Regions from separate parts of the Streptomyces sp. LE64 genome, predicted to be linked through region 1. Evidence: riboswitches for the same ligand, from Rfam matches in the RefSeq annotation. Region 1 holds a riboswitch; each other region holds the start of a gene.
The links. Region 1 has a riboswitch for cyclic di-AMP ahead of ACSMX9_RS18230 (LysM peptidoglycan-binding domain-containing protein). Riboswitches for the same ligand answer to the same signal wherever they lie in the genome.
Positions count from the first base shown of each region.

Region 2: linked by a shared signal. The riboswitch ahead of ACSMX9_RS15695 (M23 family metallopeptidase) and the one ahead of ACSMX9_RS18230 (LysM peptidoglycan-binding domain-containing protein) in region 1 are both predicted to bind cyclic di-AMP.
Region 3: linked by a shared signal. The riboswitch ahead of ACSMX9_RS26215 (M23 family metallopeptidase) and the one ahead of ACSMX9_RS18230 (LysM peptidoglycan-binding domain-containing protein) in region 1 are both predicted to bind cyclic di-AMP.
Region 4: linked by a shared signal. The riboswitch ahead of ACSMX9_RS23610 (M23 family metallopeptidase) and the one ahead of ACSMX9_RS18230 (LysM peptidoglycan-binding domain-containing protein) in region 1 are both predicted to bind cyclic di-AMP.

Region 1 covers NZ_CP199708.1:4,018,373-4,022,727, forward strand. The annotation lists gene ACSMX9_RS18220 (cytochrome P450 family protein) at 1-594, shown strand, start outside; gene ACSMX9_RS18225 (transglycosylase family protein) at 941-2,083, shown strand; cyclic di-AMP (ydaO/yuaA leader) riboswitch at 2,259-2,447, shown strand; gene ACSMX9_RS18230 (LysM peptidoglycan-binding domain-containing protein) at 2,451-3,209, shown strand; gene eno (phosphopyruvate hydratase) at 3,626-4,355, shown strand, end outside.
Region 2 covers NZ_CP199708.1:3,458,054-3,462,408, reverse strand. The annotation lists gene ACSMX9_RS15700 (aldo/keto reductase) at 1-685, opposite strand, end outside; gene ACSMX9_RS15695 (M23 family metallopeptidase) at 888-1,994, opposite strand; cyclic di-AMP (ydaO/yuaA leader) riboswitch at 2,005-2,149, opposite strand; gene ACSMX9_RS15690 (PP2C family protein-serine/threonine phosphatase) at 2,443-3,594, opposite strand; tRNA gene ACSMX9_RS15685 (tRNA-Met) at 3,742-3,815, opposite strand; gene ACSMX9_RS15680 (hypothetical protein) at 3,999-4,154, shown strand; gene ACSMX9_RS15675 (hypothetical protein) at 4,164-4,355, shown strand, end outside.
Region 3 covers NZ_CP199708.1:5,865,327-5,869,681, reverse strand. The annotation lists gene ACSMX9_RS26225 (STM4011 family radical SAM protein) at 1-280, shown strand, start outside; gene ACSMX9_RS26220 (SGNH/GDSL hydrolase family protein) at 300-1,091, opposite strand; gene ACSMX9_RS26215 (M23 family metallopeptidase) at 1,296-2,285, opposite strand; cyclic di-AMP (ydaO/yuaA leader) riboswitch at 2,288-2,406, opposite strand; gene ACSMX9_RS26210 (tyrosine-protein phosphatase) at 2,905-3,702, shown strand; gene ACSMX9_RS26205 (DUF6126 family protein) at 3,727-3,906, opposite strand; gene ACSMX9_RS26200 (helix-turn-helix domain-containing protein) at 3,903-4,355, opposite strand, start outside.
Region 4 covers NZ_CP199708.1:5,218,733-5,223,087, reverse strand. The annotation lists gene ACSMX9_RS23615 (GntR family transcriptional regulator) at 192-905, opposite strand; gene ACSMX9_RS23610 (M23 family metallopeptidase) at 1,143-1,934, opposite strand; cyclic di-AMP (ydaO/yuaA leader) riboswitch at 1,946-2,109, opposite strand; gene ACSMX9_RS23605 (M16 family metallopeptidase) at 2,557-3,924, opposite strand; gene ACSMX9_RS23600 (M16 family metallopeptidase) at 3,948-4,355, opposite strand, start outside.

The sequences.
Region 1 (4,355 bases):
CGGGCGTCCGACCACGGCGAGCACCTCACCGAGGGCGAGGCCGCGGCGATGGCGTTCATCCTCCTGTTCGCGGGGTTCGAAACGACCGTCAACCTGATCGGCAACGGCACGTTCGCCCTGCTCACCCACCCCGAACAGCGCGCGCTGCTGCAAGGGTCGCTGAACGACGGGACCGCCGGGAGCACCGGGCTGTTGACCACTGCGGTGGAGGAACTGCTGCGCTACGACGGCCCCGTGGAGATGGCCACCTGGCGGTTCGCCACCGAGCCGCTGCGGCTGGGCGGGCAGGACGTCGAGCGGGGGGACCCGGTGCTGGTGGTGCTGGCCGCGGCCGATCGCGACCCGGCCCGCTTCGACCGCCCCGACCACCTCGACCTGACCCGCCGCGACAATCCGCACCTGGGCTACGGCCACGGCATCCACTACTGCCTGGGCGCTCCGTTGGCCCGTCTGGAGGGGCAGACCGCGCTGGCCACCCTGCTACGCCGGTTGCCGGACCTCGAACTGGCCGCGGCTCCGGAGGAACTGCGCTGGCGCGGGGGTCTGATCATGCGCGGGCTACGGACGTTGCCGGTCCGGTTCACCCCGCGCTGAGGCGGCATTCCGCCCGACGGGGTGCACTCCGGTGGGTATCCGTCGGTGTTCCGCACCGGGTGCATAACGGTCGGGAACGGCGCCAACCGCCTCGCCTACGTGTCAACCCGCTTGTTGACCAGGGAAGTTGGCGCCCGGTGGCCGGTGGGTCGGGTCATCCCCCAGATAGGGGAGGGGGGCGAGTTCCGTGACGAGTGGTGTTGATGTGACATCACATCCGTGATGTTCGCGTGATCTGTGCTGCATTAACTTGTGACAAGCGTTCGACTCCGGTTACGTTCACGACGACTTCGGCGGCCTCCAACCGCCGCGGGTCGGTCCCCGTTGTCGCACGAAAGGCCACCGCATGCTCTCCGGGAACGGTCGTCATCGACGCCCCCGTCAGGCCCCCGCTCTGGTCGTCGCGGCAGGGGTCACCAGCTCCGCGATCGCCCTGCCGCTGCTGGGCGCCACGGGCGCGAGCGCGGCGGAGGCCGCGACCTGGGACCGGCTGGCGGAGTGCGAGAGCGGCGGTGCCTGGAGCGCCAACGACGGCAACGGTTTCTACGGTGGGCTCCAGATCGGCCAGGAGGCCTGGGAGAAGCACGGCGGCCTCTCCTACGCGGTCAGCCCCGACCAGGCCAGCCGCTCCCAGCAGATCGCGGTCGGCGAGCGCATCCTCGCCGCGCAGGGACCCGCCGCATGGCCGGGTTGCAGCGCGGCCGTGGGGCTCGACAAGGGCGGCCCGGCGGCCGAAGTGGACCCGGGCGGTCCGGTGCAGCCCGGCAAGAAGAGCGGCAGCGTCTCCGACGGGGTGTCGGCCGGAGTGACCTCGGGCAAGACGGACGCCTCCCTCTCCACCGCCGACCGGCCGAAGCCGGAGAACGAGTCCGGTGCGTCCAAGGCGCCCACCACCGACCCCTCGGAGGTGCCGAGCTCCTCGGGCACCACCCCCTCGTCGCCGGCCTCGCCCTCCGACTCCCCGTCGTCCCCGTCGTCCTCGCCGGACGAGGGCTCCTCCGAGACCCCCGGCTCCTCGCCGTCGACCGATCCGACCGCTCCGTCCTCGCCCGGTACGGAGAGTCCCGGTCAGACCCCGGGCGAGGGCACCGGAACCGAGTCCGGCGAGCCGGGTGCGACGCCCTCGACCGAACCGTCCGGCACCACCGGCGCCACCGGCGCCACCGAAGCGGGCACGGCGGAGGCCGAAGCCGAGGCCGGCACCGGCCGCCACCGGGGCGAGGCGGCGACCGAGGAGGCCACCGCCTCCCGGAGCGAGGAGAGCATCGGCAAGCACGCCTCCCGCAGCACGGAACGGGAGGCGCTGGACGCCTCGTACACCGTCAAGTCCGGTGACAACCTGTCGGCCATCGCCGACTCCCAGGGCGTCGAAGGGGGTTGGGCCGCGCTCTACGACGGCAACAAGGACACCGTGGGGGGCGACCCGCACCACATCGTGCCCGGTCAGAGCCTCGACCTGGCGCCCGAAAAGCCCGAGAAGAAGCAGTAGTTCGACACCTAATGTCCTAATTTGGCGCGTGGGGTGGAAGTGAGACATGGGTCTCATCGGACGTCCATGGCTTTGAGTTTCACCCCCGCCCATGCATACGGTCAGTGCCGTTCGCTGATGCGGACACCGATCGCCGTCACGCCGAATCCTGCCGACGGTGGCTCGGGACCAGTCGTCGCGTGAAGCGCCGTTGGCAGGAGCGGGGGAACCAAGGTAAGCGCCGAACGGGCCGGCCTCGGGAGTCGAAACGGGACTCCCGACGGGCCACCGGACGGCTAGGGGTGGAGCCGCGCGTCAGGCGCGGCCGGGCACTCACTCGGCCCGAACCCGACAGCTCACCTCGTAGGCGTCGGTGAGGGGATGACTCATGCTGTTCTCCGGCAAGGGCAAGCACCGCAAGCCCGGCAAGGCCACCCGAATCGTCACCGTCGCGGGTGTGACCGGTGCGGCCGTGGCCGCCCCGCTGATGACGGCGACCAGCGCGTCGGCCGCCACCGCCGCCGAGTGGGACCGCGTCGCCCAGTGCGAGTCGGGCGGCAACTGGTCCATCAACACCGGCAACGGTTACTACGGCGGCCTCCAGTTCTCCGCCTCCACCTGGGCCGCCTTCGGCGGCACCAAGTACGCGCCCACCGCCAACCTGGCCTCCAAGGCGCAGCAGATCGAGATAGCCGAGAAGGTCCTCGCGGGTCAGGGCAAGGGCGCCTGGCCGAGCTGCGGCGTCGGCCTGTCCAACGCCCCCTACGGCGGCGGCGCCGCCGTGCCCCAGCAGCAGGCCGCCCCCAAGCCCCAGCCGCAGCAGACCGCGCCGCAGCAGCAGGCCGCCCCCAAGCAGCAGACCGAGCAGCGCGCCGCCCGCACCCAGGACCGCGCCCCGGCGGCCCAGCCCGCGCAGCCGGCCCAGCAGGCGAAGCCCGCCGCTCCGGCCAAGACGGTCCAGACCCCGACCGGCAAGAAGGTGCAGAAGGGCGACGGCGAGTACAAGGTCGTCCAGGGCGACAGCCTGAGCGCCATCGCCGAGGCCGAGGGCGTCAAGGGCGGCTGGCAGCGGCTGTTCGAGCTGAACGACGACATCATCGACGACGCCGACTTCATCTACCCGGGTCAGCAGCTCCACCTCTCCTGACCCCGCGCCGGGGACCCGCTCCCGCCGCCGCGCCGCCCCATCGGTGCGCGCGCCGGGCGCCGGGCACGCCCCGGTCGTTCGGACCACCCCAGGCTCCGGCCCGCCCCGGCCGCGAGCCGCACCCCCCGGTCGAGCCGCGCCCCGGCCCGACCGGGACCCGTCCCCTCGGGTCAGTCCGCCCCGGTGCACGATCCCCGCGCCGGGGCGGAGGTGTGTCCGGGAGCCCCCGGAAATCCGACACGCCCGGGGCTCAAGTGAAGCCCCGGGCACCCATTTGTTTGCGGACGGAACAATTTGGTTTCCGTTTGTCCACAGGGCGGGCGGCCGAGTGGCCGACCTCCCCGGGGCCGTTAGGCTCAGGGGCGGCGGGACCACCGGCCCCGCATACTCGCGTCACATCCCAGAAGGAGATGCTCGTGCCGTCCATCGACGTCGTCGTAGCCCGGGAAATCCTGGACTCCCGAGGCAATCCCACGGTCGAGGTCGAGGTCGGCCTCGACGACGGCAGCACCGGCCGTGCCGCCGTTCCGTCCGGCGCCTCCACGGGCGCCTTCGAGGCCCTCGAACTGCGGGACGGCGACGCCAACCGCTACGGCGGCAAGGGCGTCGAGAAGGCCGTCCTCGCGGTCATCGAGCAGATCGGTCCGGAGCTCGTCGGCTACGACGCCACCGAGCAGCGCCTGATCGACCAGGCGATGTTCGACCTGGACGCCACCCCGGACAAGTCCTCGCTCGGCGCCAACGCCATCCTCGGCGTCTCCCTCGCCGTCGCGCACGCCGCCTCCGAGGCCAGCGACCTGCCGCTGTTCCGCTACCTGGGCGGCCCCAACGCGCACCTGCTGCCGGTGCCGATGATGAACATCCTGAACGGCGGCTCGCACGCCGACTCCAACGTGGACATCCAGGAGTTCATGATCGCGCCGATCGGCGCCGAGTCCTTCTCCGAGGCCCTGCGCTGGGGCACCGAGGTCTACCACACCCTGAAGAAGGTGCTGAAGGCCAAGGGCCTGAACACCGGCCTCGGCGACGAGGGCGGCTTCGCCCCCAACCTCGGCTCCAACCGCGAGGCCCTCGACCTGATCCTCGAAGCGATCAAGGAGGCCGGTTACACCCCCGGCCAGCAGGTCGCCCTCGCCCTCGACGTGG
Region 2 (4,355 bases), 560 kb from region 1:
CGACGGGGGTGCCGGGCCGGTACTTGCCGGTGAGGAAGCCCGAGGCGAGCGAGAAGTAGGGCACGGCCGCGAGCCCGTTGCGGGAGGCGACCTGCTGGAGGGGGCCCTCGTAGCTGTCGCGGGCGACGAGGTTGTACTCGGGCTGGAGGACCGCGTAGCGGGCCAGTCCCTCGCGGTCCGAGAAGTCCAGTGATTCCTGGAGCCGTTCGGGGCTGATGTTGGAGGCGGCGACGGCCCGGACCTTGCCGGCGCGGACCAGGTCGTCCAGGGCGCCGACGATCTCCTCCACCGGCACGGTCACATCGTCGAAGTGGGTGTAGTACAGGTCGATGTAGTCGGTGCCGAGCCGGGTGAGGGAGGCGTCCGCGGCGGCCTTGACGGTGGTGGCGGAGAGGCCCTTGTAGTCGGGGTGGGAGCCGACCTTGGTGGCGACGACGACGTCCGCGCGGTTGCCGCGGGCGGCCATCCACCGACCGATCAGGGTTTCGGACTCGCCGCCCCGGTTGCCGTCCGCCCAGGCGGAGTAGACGTCGGCGGTGTCGAGGAAGTTGCCGCCCGCGTCGGCGTAGGCGTCGAGCACGGCGAAGGTCTGGGAGGTGTCCGCGGTCCAGCCGAAGACGTTGCCGCCGAGGGCGAGCGGGAAGACGTCGAGGCCGGACGGACCGAGCGGGCGCAGAGTGGTCATGGTGCTAGTCAACACCCCTGGCCGGCAACGCCTTCCCCGGACCGGCGGACCTGGTGCGTCGAGGGGACGAACCCGGTCCGCCGGCGCTCTCGCGGTGTGGGGGGACACCCGTCGCGGAACCGGGCGCACGACCGCGTGCGGAGGTGCGCCGGGCGCCTGTGGGGGTGACGGGTGGGTACGGGGGGCCTCGGACCCGGGAGGGTCAGAGGCTGAGGCCCTTGCCGCGCAGGAACGCGGCCGGGTCGACGGCGGCGCCGCCGCCGGGGTGGACCTCCAGGTGCAGGTGGGCGCCGGTGCTCTTGCCGGTGGAGCCCACCGAGCCGATGAACTGGCCGGTGGTGACCTTCTGGCCGACGCTCACGCTGATGGACGACTGGTGGGCGTACCAGAGTTCGGTGCCGTCGTCGAGGGTGAGGACCGTGCGGTAGCCGTACGAGCCGGACCAACCGGCCTGGGTGATGGTGCCGCTGCCGATGGCCTTCAGCGGGGTGCCGGCGCCGGCCGCGAAGTCGAGGCCGGTGTGGGCGCCGGAGGACCACATCGCACCGGACTGCCCGTAGGAGGAGGTCAGCGTGTAGGAGGAGAGGGGGAGCGTGAAGCTCTTGGCGAGCTTCGCGAGGCGCTCCTTCTCGGCCTGCGCGGCCTTGGCCGCCGCCTCGGCCGCCGCCTTCTTGCGCTCCGCCTCCGCCTTGGCCTCCGCCTTGGCCTTCGCTTCCGCCTTGGCCTTGGCCTCGGCCTTGGCCTCCGCCTCGGCGGCGGCTTCGGCGGCCTTCTTCACGGCGGCCTTCTCGGCTGCGGCGCGGGCCGCGGCCTCGGCCTGGTCCTGCTGCTGCTCGGCCTGCTGGAGGATGCGGGTGCGCAGGGCCTCGCCCGCGTCGGTGGCGCCCCGGGCGGCGTCGGCGGTGGTGACGCCGGCACCGGTCAGGGGGGCCACGGCGGGGGTGGCGGCGGCCTTCTGCTGGGGCTCCTCGGCGGAGTCCCCGGGCATGATCGAGCCGAGGTCGAGGTCGGGCATCGAAATCTTGATGGGGGGCTTGCCGCCCTGCGCGGTGGCGATGCCGCCCGCGCCGACCGCGGCGATGACGCCGACGCCCAGGACCGTGGAGCTGCGGGCGAGCCCGCCGCGCTGCTTGGCGACGCGGTGGCGACCGCGCACCGGACGGACGGTGTCGGCGGTGGGGTTCCAGACCTCCCGCGCCTCGCCCTCGGTGACCTCGGGGCCGTACACCCGCTGGTAGGGGGAATGGGTCCCGTCCTCGACGGTCGTGGACGCGTGAGGGGCTTCGGGGGCAGGCCGATTGGACGCCACTGAGGCGTACTCCTTCCTTCCTTCTCGCCTACCGGGTTAGCTGACGGGTTCGGAGCAGGAAGGTCTCCTACGGGTCGCCTTCGCGGGAAGGCGGCCCGATTCACCCCAAGGTGGTGGTTCCCCGGTTCCCTCGCGGGATTCGGCGCGTGCGCACGGAGCCGCCTCTGTGACGGCTGGGACGACCGCGCTGCGTTATCGAACGTTAATAGACCCGGGGCTCGGATTCCAAGCGCTTCCGAGTGATCGTTAGCGCTCACAGCAGGGACTTATCAGGACACGGAGGGGCGCATCCGGGCGAGTTGACGGTCGGACAATATTCCTCGGCGAGGCACTTTTTTCCCTGACGGATACTCAGTTGTTATCGGAACGCGAAGCCGTGACTACAGGGGGTGAGGGGGCTGATGGGAGGCCGCCGGACGGCGGGGCACCGCCCCCGCCGCCGGAGGCGTCAGGGCCGCCGCACCGCCAACATGGCGAGGTCGTCCTCCGGCCCCCCGCCCGTGTGCCGGACGACCTCCTGGGTGAGGGCGGCCAGCAGCTCCTCCGGACCGGAGAAGGCCCGGCCCCGCAGCCACCGCGCCGGATCGAAGAACTCCCCCCGCCCGTCCCGGGCCTCGGACAGTCCGTCGGTGTACACCAACAGGGTCGCCCCCGGCGGGAAGTCCACCTGGTCACAGGAGTCGGGCCACACCCCCAGGTCGAGCATGCCCAACGGCAGCGCCGGACGGCGCGGGAACACCACGGTCAACCCCCCGTCCGGGACCAGCAGCAGCGGTGTCGGGTGCCCCCGGTTGAGGATCCGCACCACGTCCTGACCGTGCGGCAGTTCGGCGAGCACCGCGGTCGTGAACCCCTCGAAGTCGTCGACCTCGCGCCGGCGCACTCCCTCCCGGGCGAGGGCGCGTTCCAGCCGACCCGCCACCGCCTCCAGGGTCACCTCCTGCTCCGCGGCCTCCCGGAAGGCCCCGATGAGCACCGCCACCGCCGACACCGCGCCCATCCCCTTGCCCCGCACGTCACCCACCACCAGCCGGACCCCGTGCGGGGTGTCCTGCACCGCGTACAGGTCACCGCCGATGGACGCGTCCTCCTGCGCGGCCTCGTAGCGGGCGGCGATGTCGAAGCCGCCGATCCGGGCCGCGGGCTCCGGCAGCACGGCCCGCTGGGCCGCCTCCGCGACCTCCCGGGCCGAGGCCAGCCGGGCACTGCTGCGGTGGGTGAGCCGGTTGATGACGACGGCCAGGACGGACACCACGACGATCGTGGCCAGGTCGGTGAAGGACTCGGCCCGCCCCAGGTTGCCGTCCTCGAACCGCTCGCCCAGCATGGCGGCGCAGGCCGCGAGCCCGATGGCCACCGTGCCGAGCAGCCCGTAGAAGGGGGCGGCGGCCAGCGGCGCCGCCGCCAACAGGGGCGCGGCGGTGATCCGGGACGGGGTCAGCTCGTCGTAGAACACCCCGGCCACGATCAGCAGCAGCGGAAGCGCCCGGATGACCCGGTTGCCCCGGCGGGCGCGGCGATGACGCCCGCCGGCCCCCGTCCGCGCACGGGCCCCGGCCTCCGCGGTCTCCTCCTCGGTCGGTGCACCTCCGTGGCCCACGTACCGTCTCCCGCCGCCTGCGTACCGATCGCCGCCCGTCCCAGGCTTGCCCCCGTGCGGCCCGGCAGCGACTCGTACGGGCCGTACGGGTGAGGGCAGCGCACGACGAAGGCCCGGAAGCAAGGGCTTCCGGGCCTTCGTACGGAGTAGCGGGGACAGGATTTGAACCTGCGACCTCTGGGTTATGAGCCCAGCGAGCTACCGAGCTGCTCCACCCCGCGTCGGTGAACCCAACTCTACACCACGTCCGGACCCCTCCGACCACGCCTTTTCCGCTATCGCCCACCCACCCGCCCGGCGGACCCGGCACCCGGTCAACGGGCGCACCGCGGCAGCTGCCCGGTTCGGGTGGCGATGCGGCGGATTCTCGACGGTGGCCGCCCGGCGCCCGTCATCCTGGGCCCATGAGTGACGAGACCTGCCCGGCGTGCGGCGGCACCGGACTCACCGAACACGAACAGCACACGGTCGAGACCGACGAGGAGGGCAGCCAGACGCCCTTGGTGCGGCGGTGGACCGGGGCCTGCGGGACCTGCACCGGGACCGGCCAATCCCACTAGGAGACGCACATGCGCACCTGGTACGTCTGCCTGGGCTGCACCGCCCGGTACCTTCCGCCCGCCCCCCTGCCGCTCCCCCCCGGCCCCGTCGCCCGAGCCCGGGACGAACCCGCCGACCCGGTCGCCTGCCAGGAACCCGCCTGCCGCGAGAAGGCGGCCCGCATCGTCGACAGCGTCGGACTCCCGGCCGAGACCCTCGCC
Region 3 (4,355 bases), 1.8 Mb from region 1:
GCTGCCATGCCGGACGGGTGCGTCGGTGGTGTCGGTCGACGGGGACGGCACGGTGCGGCGTTGTCACTTCGTCCCGTCCGTGCTGGGCAACCTCTACGACGGTTCGTACCGGGCGGCGCTGGCGCCGCGGCCGTGCCCGCTGGCGCGGTGCGACTGCCACATCGGGTACGTGCACCTGGAGTCCCTGCCGCTGTACGACGTGTTCGCCGGGGGCGTGCTGGAGCGGATTCCGGCACGGTCCGGGCCGGTGTGGCTACCGCCGCCGGGCGATCCGGACTGACCCCGGCGCCAGCGGCCGTTCAGAGGGGGAGCAGATCGGGGCGCTTGGCCTCGACCCGGTCGCCGGAGGACACCCCGCGCAGTCGGCGTCCGATCCAGGGCACCAGGTACTCGCGCGCCCAGTGGATGTCGTCGCGCCGTTCTTCGAGGACGCCGCGGGGCGGCAGCGGGGGCCAGGGCTGGTCGGGGTCGGCGGGCACCTGGACGTCGAGGACCTGGGCGGCGCGGAGCGCGACCCGGGTGTGCCCCTCGGGCGAGAGGTGCAGGCGGTCGGTGTCCCAGGCCCGGCGGTCCTGCACGGTCCTGAGGGACCACAGGTCGAGGACCGGGCAGTGGTAGCGGTCGGCGATGGCCCGCACATGGCCGTTGTAGGTGGCGATCTTGCCGCGGAGGCGACGGAAGACGGGGACGCCCCGGGTGTCGAACCCGGTGGTCAGCATGACCGTGCCGACGGTGGAGGCGAGGTGGGCGACGGCGCGTTCGAAGCGTTCGGCCACCTCGTCGGGATCGCTGCCGGGGCGGATGATGTCGTTGCCGCCCGCGCAGAAGGTCACCAGGTCGGGGGCGAGCTCCCGGGCCCGGGGTATCTGCTCCTCGACGATCTGGTCGAGGAGCCGCCCGCGGACGGCGAGGTTGGCGTAGCGGAAGGCGTGCTCGGGGAGCCGGTCGCCCAGGAGGACGGCCAGCCGGTCGGCCCAGCCCACGAACGATCCGTCGGGCCCGGGGTCACCGACGCCCTCCGTGAAGCTGTCGCCGAGCGCCGCGTAGGACCGGATGCCGTCAGGGGGGAGGAACGTCGACTCTGCTGTCACATCGACCCATCCTTCCTCGCCCGGCGTGACCTACGCCACCGTAACAATGCCTTCCAGGGGGTTGACGGGACGTGAGAAAGGCCATGCGGTCGACCGGCGCGACACGGGAATAGGGGGACGGCCCGGCCGCGTACAGCGCGACGCGGGGCCGCATCGGAGGATGCGGCCCCGCGTGCGGGAGCTCCCGGCGGGTCGCCGGACGGATCAGACGGAGACGCCCTTGGACCGCAGGTAGGTCAGCGGGTCGATGTCGGAGCCGTACTCCGGCGAGGTGCGGATCTCGAAGTGCAGGTGCGGCCCGGTGCTGTTGCCGGTGGAACCGGCGAGGCCGATCTGCTGGCCGCCCGAGACGGACTGTCCCGCGCTGACGCCGAGCTGCGAGAGGTGGGCGTACTGGGAGTACTTGCCGTCGGCGTGCTGGATGATCACCTGGTTGCCGTAGGCGCCCGCCCAGCCCGCCGAGACGACGGTGCCCGGGCCGACCGCCTTGAGCGGCGTGCCGGCGGGGACGCTGAAGTCGACGCCGGTGTGGTAGCCGCTGGACCACATGCTGCCGGAGGCCCGGTAGGGGGTGCCCACCCCGCTGGCGACCGGCAGGGTGAAGCCGGAAGCGTTCGCAGCGGCGGGCACCTCGGCCGCCGCGGGAGCGGCCTTCGGGGCGGCGGGCTTCGGAGCCGGTGCCTTCTCGGGGGCTGCCTGCCGGGCCTCGGGCGCCTGGGGCTGGGCGGCCTTCGGGGCCGGGGCCTCGGGCGCGGCGGCCTTCGGCGCGGCCTGCTTCGGGGCCGCGGACTGCGGGGCTGCGGCCGGGGCGCCGATGGCGAGCTCCAGACCGGGGCGGATCAGGTTCGGGTCGGCGCCGACCGCGGCCCGGTTGTCCTGGTACAGCCGCTGCCAGCCGCCGCGCACGTCCTGCTCGTCGGCGATCTTCGACAGGTGGTCGCCGATCTTCACGGAGTACGTGGTGACCTCGGCGCGGGGGGTGGCGGTCCGCTCCGCGGGGGCCTGCGGGGCGGCCGGGGCGGTGACGGCGGCGGAACCCTTGGGGGCGGGGGCGGCCTCCCCGGCCTGGGCGTGGGCCTGGGCGGCGCCCATCAGCGGAAGCGCCAGGGCGGCCGCGCCACCGGACCCGGTGAGGGCGATGGCGCGGACGAGCCGGGCGGACGTGGGACGGCGGTGCTTACCCGTCGCGGGCATGGTGCGTTCCTCTCCGGCGCCTACGAGGTGAGCTGTCGGATTCGGGCGGGAGGTGCCCGGCCGCGCTCGCGCGGCTTCACCCCGAGCCGGTCCGGTCGCCCGGACTCGGCGTACTGCGTGTGGGTTCCCCGCTCCTGCCGATGTCGGTACGACGGTGGGTGCCGGACGGTGGCAGGACTCGGCGTCCGCCCGGAGTGAGCGTGACGCTAGGCGAGCCGGAACGGCCCGGACAACCGCGAGCACGTCGATGACCAGGTATTCCTTGATCCTTGCGGGATTTCCCGGTCACCCTGCGTCGACGACGGCGGGGGCCGCGGAACTCAATTCCCGGGCTGTGGACGGCAGGCGGAGCACGGCCGGCCACCACGTTCGGTGACCTCTATGATCCCGGTCACGACCGGCTTCCCCAGGCGGCTTTATTCCCGGCCCAGTTGGGATGAGGGCCACCAAGGTTCGTGAAAGCGACAAAAATTACCATTGCAGGACATAGCGACCAGGGCTCGCCCTCCGTGTTTCACAAGAAAAGCCCATCACATCCCGATTGTCGGACGATGTGATGTCGTATCGTCTGAACCGGCCCGCCGTCCGACGGCGCCGGCGGGGGAACCGGAGGAGCCCCGTGACGCAGCAGATCCCGTCCACCGAGCCCGAACTGACCGGCGTGCGCAACTTCCGGGACCTGGGAGGACTGCCGACCGCGGACGGTCGCCGGATCCGCCACGGGGTGCTGTTCCGCAGCGGCCACCTCGCCCGCGCGACGGCACGGGACAGCCGGTACCTCGACTCGCTCGGTCTGCACACCGTCTTCGACTTCCGCAACGACGCCGACCGCGCCCTCGACGGCCACGACGTGGAGCTCCCCGGGGTGCGCCAGGTGAACATCCCGCTCAGCGACCCGGCCGACGGCGCCGCGTTCTGGCACCTGGTGCGCAACGGCGACCTCACCGAACTCCGCGCCCTGCTCGCCGGGGGGCGCGCCGTCGACCAGATGGTGACGTCCTACCGGGTCATGATCGAGCAGCGGACGGCGGAGCACGCCCGGGTGCTGCACGCGCTCGCCGAGGACAGCGTGCCGGCCCTGCTGCACTGCGCCGCGGGCAAGGACCGGGCCGGACTCACCGTGGCCGTGGCGCTGCTGGCCCTCGGGGTCGAGCGGAGCGCGATCGAGGAGGACTACCTCAAGTCCAACGCGGCGCACCGGCGGTACCGGGTGCGCCGCGACGCGGACGCCGTCGACGGCTCCGCGCCCGAGGCCATGGAGTTGCTGAGCCCCCTCTTCGACGCCCGGGTCGAGTACCTGGCGGCCGCCTTCGAGACGATCGACCGATGTTGGGGCGACACCGACACCTATCTGCGCCGGGCCCTCGGTCTCACCCCCGGGCTGCGCGAGCGGCTGCGCGGACGACTGCTCGACTGAGCCGGTACCCGGCCGCCGGCGGTGTCACTTGGCTCCGACCTCGAACAGCAGCCAGATGAAGGCGGCGACCAGGTGGCCGACCGCGACGTAGATGACCAGTCGGATCCAGATGCTCGGCGGCATCTTGTCCTCCATGCGGGGCGTGGAGGTCCGCGGGGCGACCGGAGGCGCCGCGGGGTCGGTGGGGGGTACGGGTTCGGTCATCGGAGGTCTCCCGGGGTGTGGCCGTCCGCCGGGCCGAGGCACAGCGCGGCGGTCGGACTCTGCAACAGGGTGTGCACGAAGAGGAGGTCGGTGCCGTCCTCGTCGGCGGCGCCGATCCGGTGCGGGGTCAGCGAGTCGAAGTGGGCGCTGTCACCGGGGCCGAGGAGGTGGGTGCTGTCCCCGAGCCTGAGCCGCAACCGCCCGGACAGGACGTACAGCCACTCCTCGCCCGGGTGGACCCGCACGATGTCGCCCTGGGTGCCGTACGGCACCCGGACCCGCAGGGCCTGCATCCCCCGGCCGGAGGCGCCGGCCTGCCAGTACGTCCAGCCGCCGGCCCGGGTGGGCTCCATGGTGGCGGCCTGCACCACGGCGTCGCGGTCGACGACCGTTTCGCCGAGCAGCTCGGAGACCGTGGTGCCGTACACCCGGGCGAGCGCCAGCAGCAT
Region 4 (4,355 bases), 1.2 Mb from region 1:
CATCGCTTCACGGGAATTCACGAAATCCCGCACCGCACCACGTGGCCCACGGATCGCTTTCCGTCACGCCGACGGACGCATCGGCCCGATCGTCAGAGAATTCACTTCCCTCGCCTTCGGCACGCACGGCACCGAAATGAAGAGCGAATTCCTACGACAATCCCGCCTCCTCCTTTTCTACCGTCCCCGTGTTACCGGGACGCACCCGCCGTGTTGACGGAATGTTTCCCCGCCCGTGTGCCGGCCGTCGCCGCGTCGTCCCCCGGCCGGTGCGGGAACCGGCGGCGACGGGCCACCATCGCGCCGATCTCGCGCTCGGTGTGGGCGGCCATCAGGGTGCCGGCGCGTTCCGCGTCCCCGCGGGCCACCGCGTCCACGAGGACCCCGTGCTCCACCCACTGCTCGGCCGGCCGCGCCGCCGGCTCGACGGTGTACATCCAGGTGATCTTGTGCCGGAGCTGGGTGAGCATCGCGGTGAGCCCCTGGCCGCCCGACGCCTGGTCCAAGGTCTCGTGGAACCAGGTGCCCAGCGAGCGGAGTTCCTCGCCCGTGCCGTTCTCGGCCCGCTCCCGCCCCAGCCGCACCAGACCGCGCAGCACCTTCAGGTGGGCGTCGGTGCGCCGCTCGGCGGCCCGGGACGCCCCCAGCGGCTCCAGCAGCCGGCGCACCTCCAGCAGATCGGCCGCCTCCCGTTCGGTCGGCCGGGCGACGCAGGCCCCGGCGTGCCGACGGGTGACCACGAACCCCTCGGCCTCCAGGGTGCGCAGCGCCTCGCGCACCGGCACCCGGGAAACGCCGTAGCGACGGGCCAGCACTTCCTCGGTGAGGCGGCTCCCGCATTCCAGGACACCGCTGACGATGTCATCCCGAATGGCCGAGCACACCGCCGTGGCGGGAATACTCACGATCGGACCTCCGCTTTATGTCCGCACACCGCGGTCGATCGACTCTGATTCGATGACTCTATTGCAGTACACGGAATTTTCCGACCCGTACGGGAATTCCGCACACCGATGGGACGGCCGCCACGTATCGAACAGACGGACCGGCGGGGGGCCCGGACGTGCGGAAGGGCCCCGGCGGGTGGCCGGGGCCCTTCGGTGTTCACGGTGTCGACGGAACGTTCCGCCGGAGCGGGTGGGTCAGAGGTTGACCCCGTGGCTGCGGAGGTAGGCCAGGGGGTCGAGGTCGGAACCGTAGTCGGCGCCGGTCCGGGCCTCGAAGTGCAGGTGCGAGCCGGTGACGTTGCCGGTGGCCCCGGCCAGTCCGATCTGCTGCCCGGTGGTGACGGCCTGGCCCGCGAAGACGGCCACCGACGAGAGGTGGGCGTACTGCGTGTAGGTGCCGTCGTGCATCTTGATGACGACGTTGTTGCCGTACGCGCCGGCCCAGCCGGCTTCGACGACGGTGCCGTAGCCCACGGACTGGACCGGGGTGCCGGTGCTGGCGTGGAAGTCGATGCCGGTGTGGGTGCCGGAGGACCAGATGTTGCCGCCCGCTCCGTAGGACGTGGAGACGTAGCTGCCGGCGATCGGACTCACGTAGGTGTTGAGGCGCTTGCGCTCGGCCTCGCGGGCGGCGCGCTCCTGGGCCTCGCGCTCCTTCGCCGCCTCGGCCTCGGCCTGCCGCTTCTGCTCGGCGGCCCGCAGCTTGGCCTCCGCCTCGGCCAGTTCCATGGCGGCGGCCTCGTCGGCGGCGATCTGCTGGGCGGCGGCCTGGGCGTCGATCTCGTCGGCGACGGCGTCGCCGATGGACACCGTCTTGGTGAGGCCCGTGTCCTCCAGCGGGGACGGCTCCTGGGCGGCCAGGGCCGGTGAAGCGAGGGTACCGATGACACCGGTCGTGGTGAGGGTGGCGACGCCGGCGACGTTCGCGGTGGTCCGCGAGATGCGCGTGGGGCGACGGTGCTTACCGGTGGCACGGGTGAACGCCATGAAGTGGCTGTCCTTTCCTTCCCTCTCGCCTACCGGGTTAGCTGACGGGTTCGGAGCAGGAAGGTCTCCTACGGGCCCCCTCCGCGTGGCGACGGGCGTCCGATTCACCCCAGGGACGGATCGGGTCCCCGGCTCCCCTGGCTCGCACCGTACGGGGACTCGGCGATGACTGTCCGGTGCCGCGACTGCGGCGTACCGCACGACGGACAGCCGCCCCGACGCTACGGGGAGGATCTTCGGTACGACAAACGGAACGGCCGTTTTGTAGCGCACGCCACACCGCGGACCGCAACCTCCCGCCCTTTCGGGACATCCGTCCCACACCGCACTCCTGACGGAACGACAAGACGGGCCCCCTCGCGGGGTACGGTCCCGAGCGCGTCGCGCCGGTACGGCCATGGCCCCTGCCGTCCGGTGTCCGCGGCGCGCGGAGACGGCGGACGGGCGGGAATCCGCCTTCGCCCGGTACCGCCTGAGCCGCCATCCGCTCGGTCACCGGCTGCGCCCGCCGTTCGACGCCGCCCCCGCCCGGGTGGTCGTCACCGCACCGAGCAACTGCCGAGCGAGCGTTGAGCCGCCGTGCGGGCCCGCGGGCCTCAAGGGTCCGCGGGCCCGCACGCGGTCAGCCGGTGACGACCGTGACCTCGCCGATGCCCAGGGCGCGCACGGGCTCCTCGATCTGCGCCGCGTCACCCACCAGGACCGTCACCAGCCGGTCCACCGGGAAGGCGTTCACCGCGGCCGCCGTCGCCTCCACGGTGCCGGTGGCAGCCAGGCGCTGGTACAGCTGCCCCTGGTAGTCGTCGGGGAGCCCCTGCTCGACCTGGTCGGCGAGGGTGCCCGCGACGGCCGCGGCCGTCTCGTACTTCAACGGGGCGACCCCCACCAGGTTCTGCACGGCCACGTCCCGCTCCGCGTCCGTGAGCCCTTCCGCGGCGAGGGTGCGCAACACCGTCCACAGGTCCGTCAGCGCGGGCCCGGTGGACTCGGTGTCGACGGAGCCGGAGATGGCGAGCATCGCCGCCCCGGTGCCCTCCGAGGTGGAGCGCAGCACCTGGCCGAAGGCCCGCACCCCGTAGGTGTAGCCCTTCTCCTCGCGCAGCACGCGGTCCAGCCGCGAGGTGAGGGTGCCGCCCAGGCAGTAGGTGCCCAGCACCTGCGCGGGCCACACCCGGTCGTGCCGGTCGGCCCCGATCCGACCGATGAGCAGCTGCGTCTGCACCGCGCCGGGGCGGTCCACGATGAACACCCGCCCGGTGTCGTCGGCGGTCACCGGCGGAACGACCCGGGGGGCCGAGGGACTGCCGGTCCAGGCGCCGAGGGTGTCGGCGAGGAGTCCCTCCACGTCCAGGCCGGCGAGGTCGCCGACGACGACGGCCGTGGTGGTGGCGGGGCGCACGTGCTTCTCGTAGAAGGCGCGGACGGCCGCCGCGTCGATCGCCGCCACGGTCTCCTCGGTGCCCTGGCGCGGCCGGGACATCCGCGCCTCGGCGGGGAAGAGCTGGCGGTACAGCTCCTTGGCCGCGCGGCGGGACGGGTTGGCGGCCTCGTGCGGAATCTCGTCGAGGCGGTTGCGGACCAGCCGCTCGACCTCGCTGTCGGCGAAGGCCGGGGCGCGCAGGGCGTCGGCGAGGAGCCCGAGGGCCTTCGCCAGCCGGGAGGCGGGCACTTCGAGGGAGATCCGCACGCAGGGGTGGTCGGCGTGGGCGTCCAGGGTGGCGCCGCAGCGCTCCAGCTCGGCGGCGAACTCCTCGGCGGAGTGCTTGTCGGTGCCCTCGGAGAACGCCCGGGCCATGATGGTGGCGACGCCGTCGAGGCCGGCCGGTTCGGCGTCCAGCGGGCTGTCCAGCAGGACCTCCACGGCGACGACCTGCTGGCCCGGACGGTCGCAGCGCAGCACGGTCAGACCGTTGCCGAGGGTGTGCCGGGTGGGCTCGGGGAAGGCCCAGGGGCGGGCCGTGCCGGCCTGCGGCCGGGGGTGGAAGTCCATGGTCACGGTGGGTTCGGCGGTGGTCACTTGGCCGCCTCCTCGTCTGCGTTCTCGTCGGCGTCGGCCTGCGGCTGCTCCAGCGGTTCGTAGACGAGCACCGCGCGGTTGTCGGGCCGCAGTCGCGCCGCGGCCACCTCCCGCACCTCCTCCGCGGTGACGTCCAGCACCCGCTGGACGGCGGTGAGGGCGAGCTGGGGGTCACCGAACAGGACCGCGTACCGGCACAGTTCGTCGGCGCGGCCGGCGACGGTGCCGAGCCGGTCCAGCCACTCGCGCTCCAACTGGGCCTGGGCCCGTTCCATCTCCTCGGGCGTGGGGCCCTGGGCGGCGAACCGGGCCAGTTCCTCGTCCACGGCGGCCTCGATCTCGGGGACCTCGACGCCGGCGGAGGTCTTCACGTCCAGCCAGCCCAGCGAGGGCGCGCCGGCCAG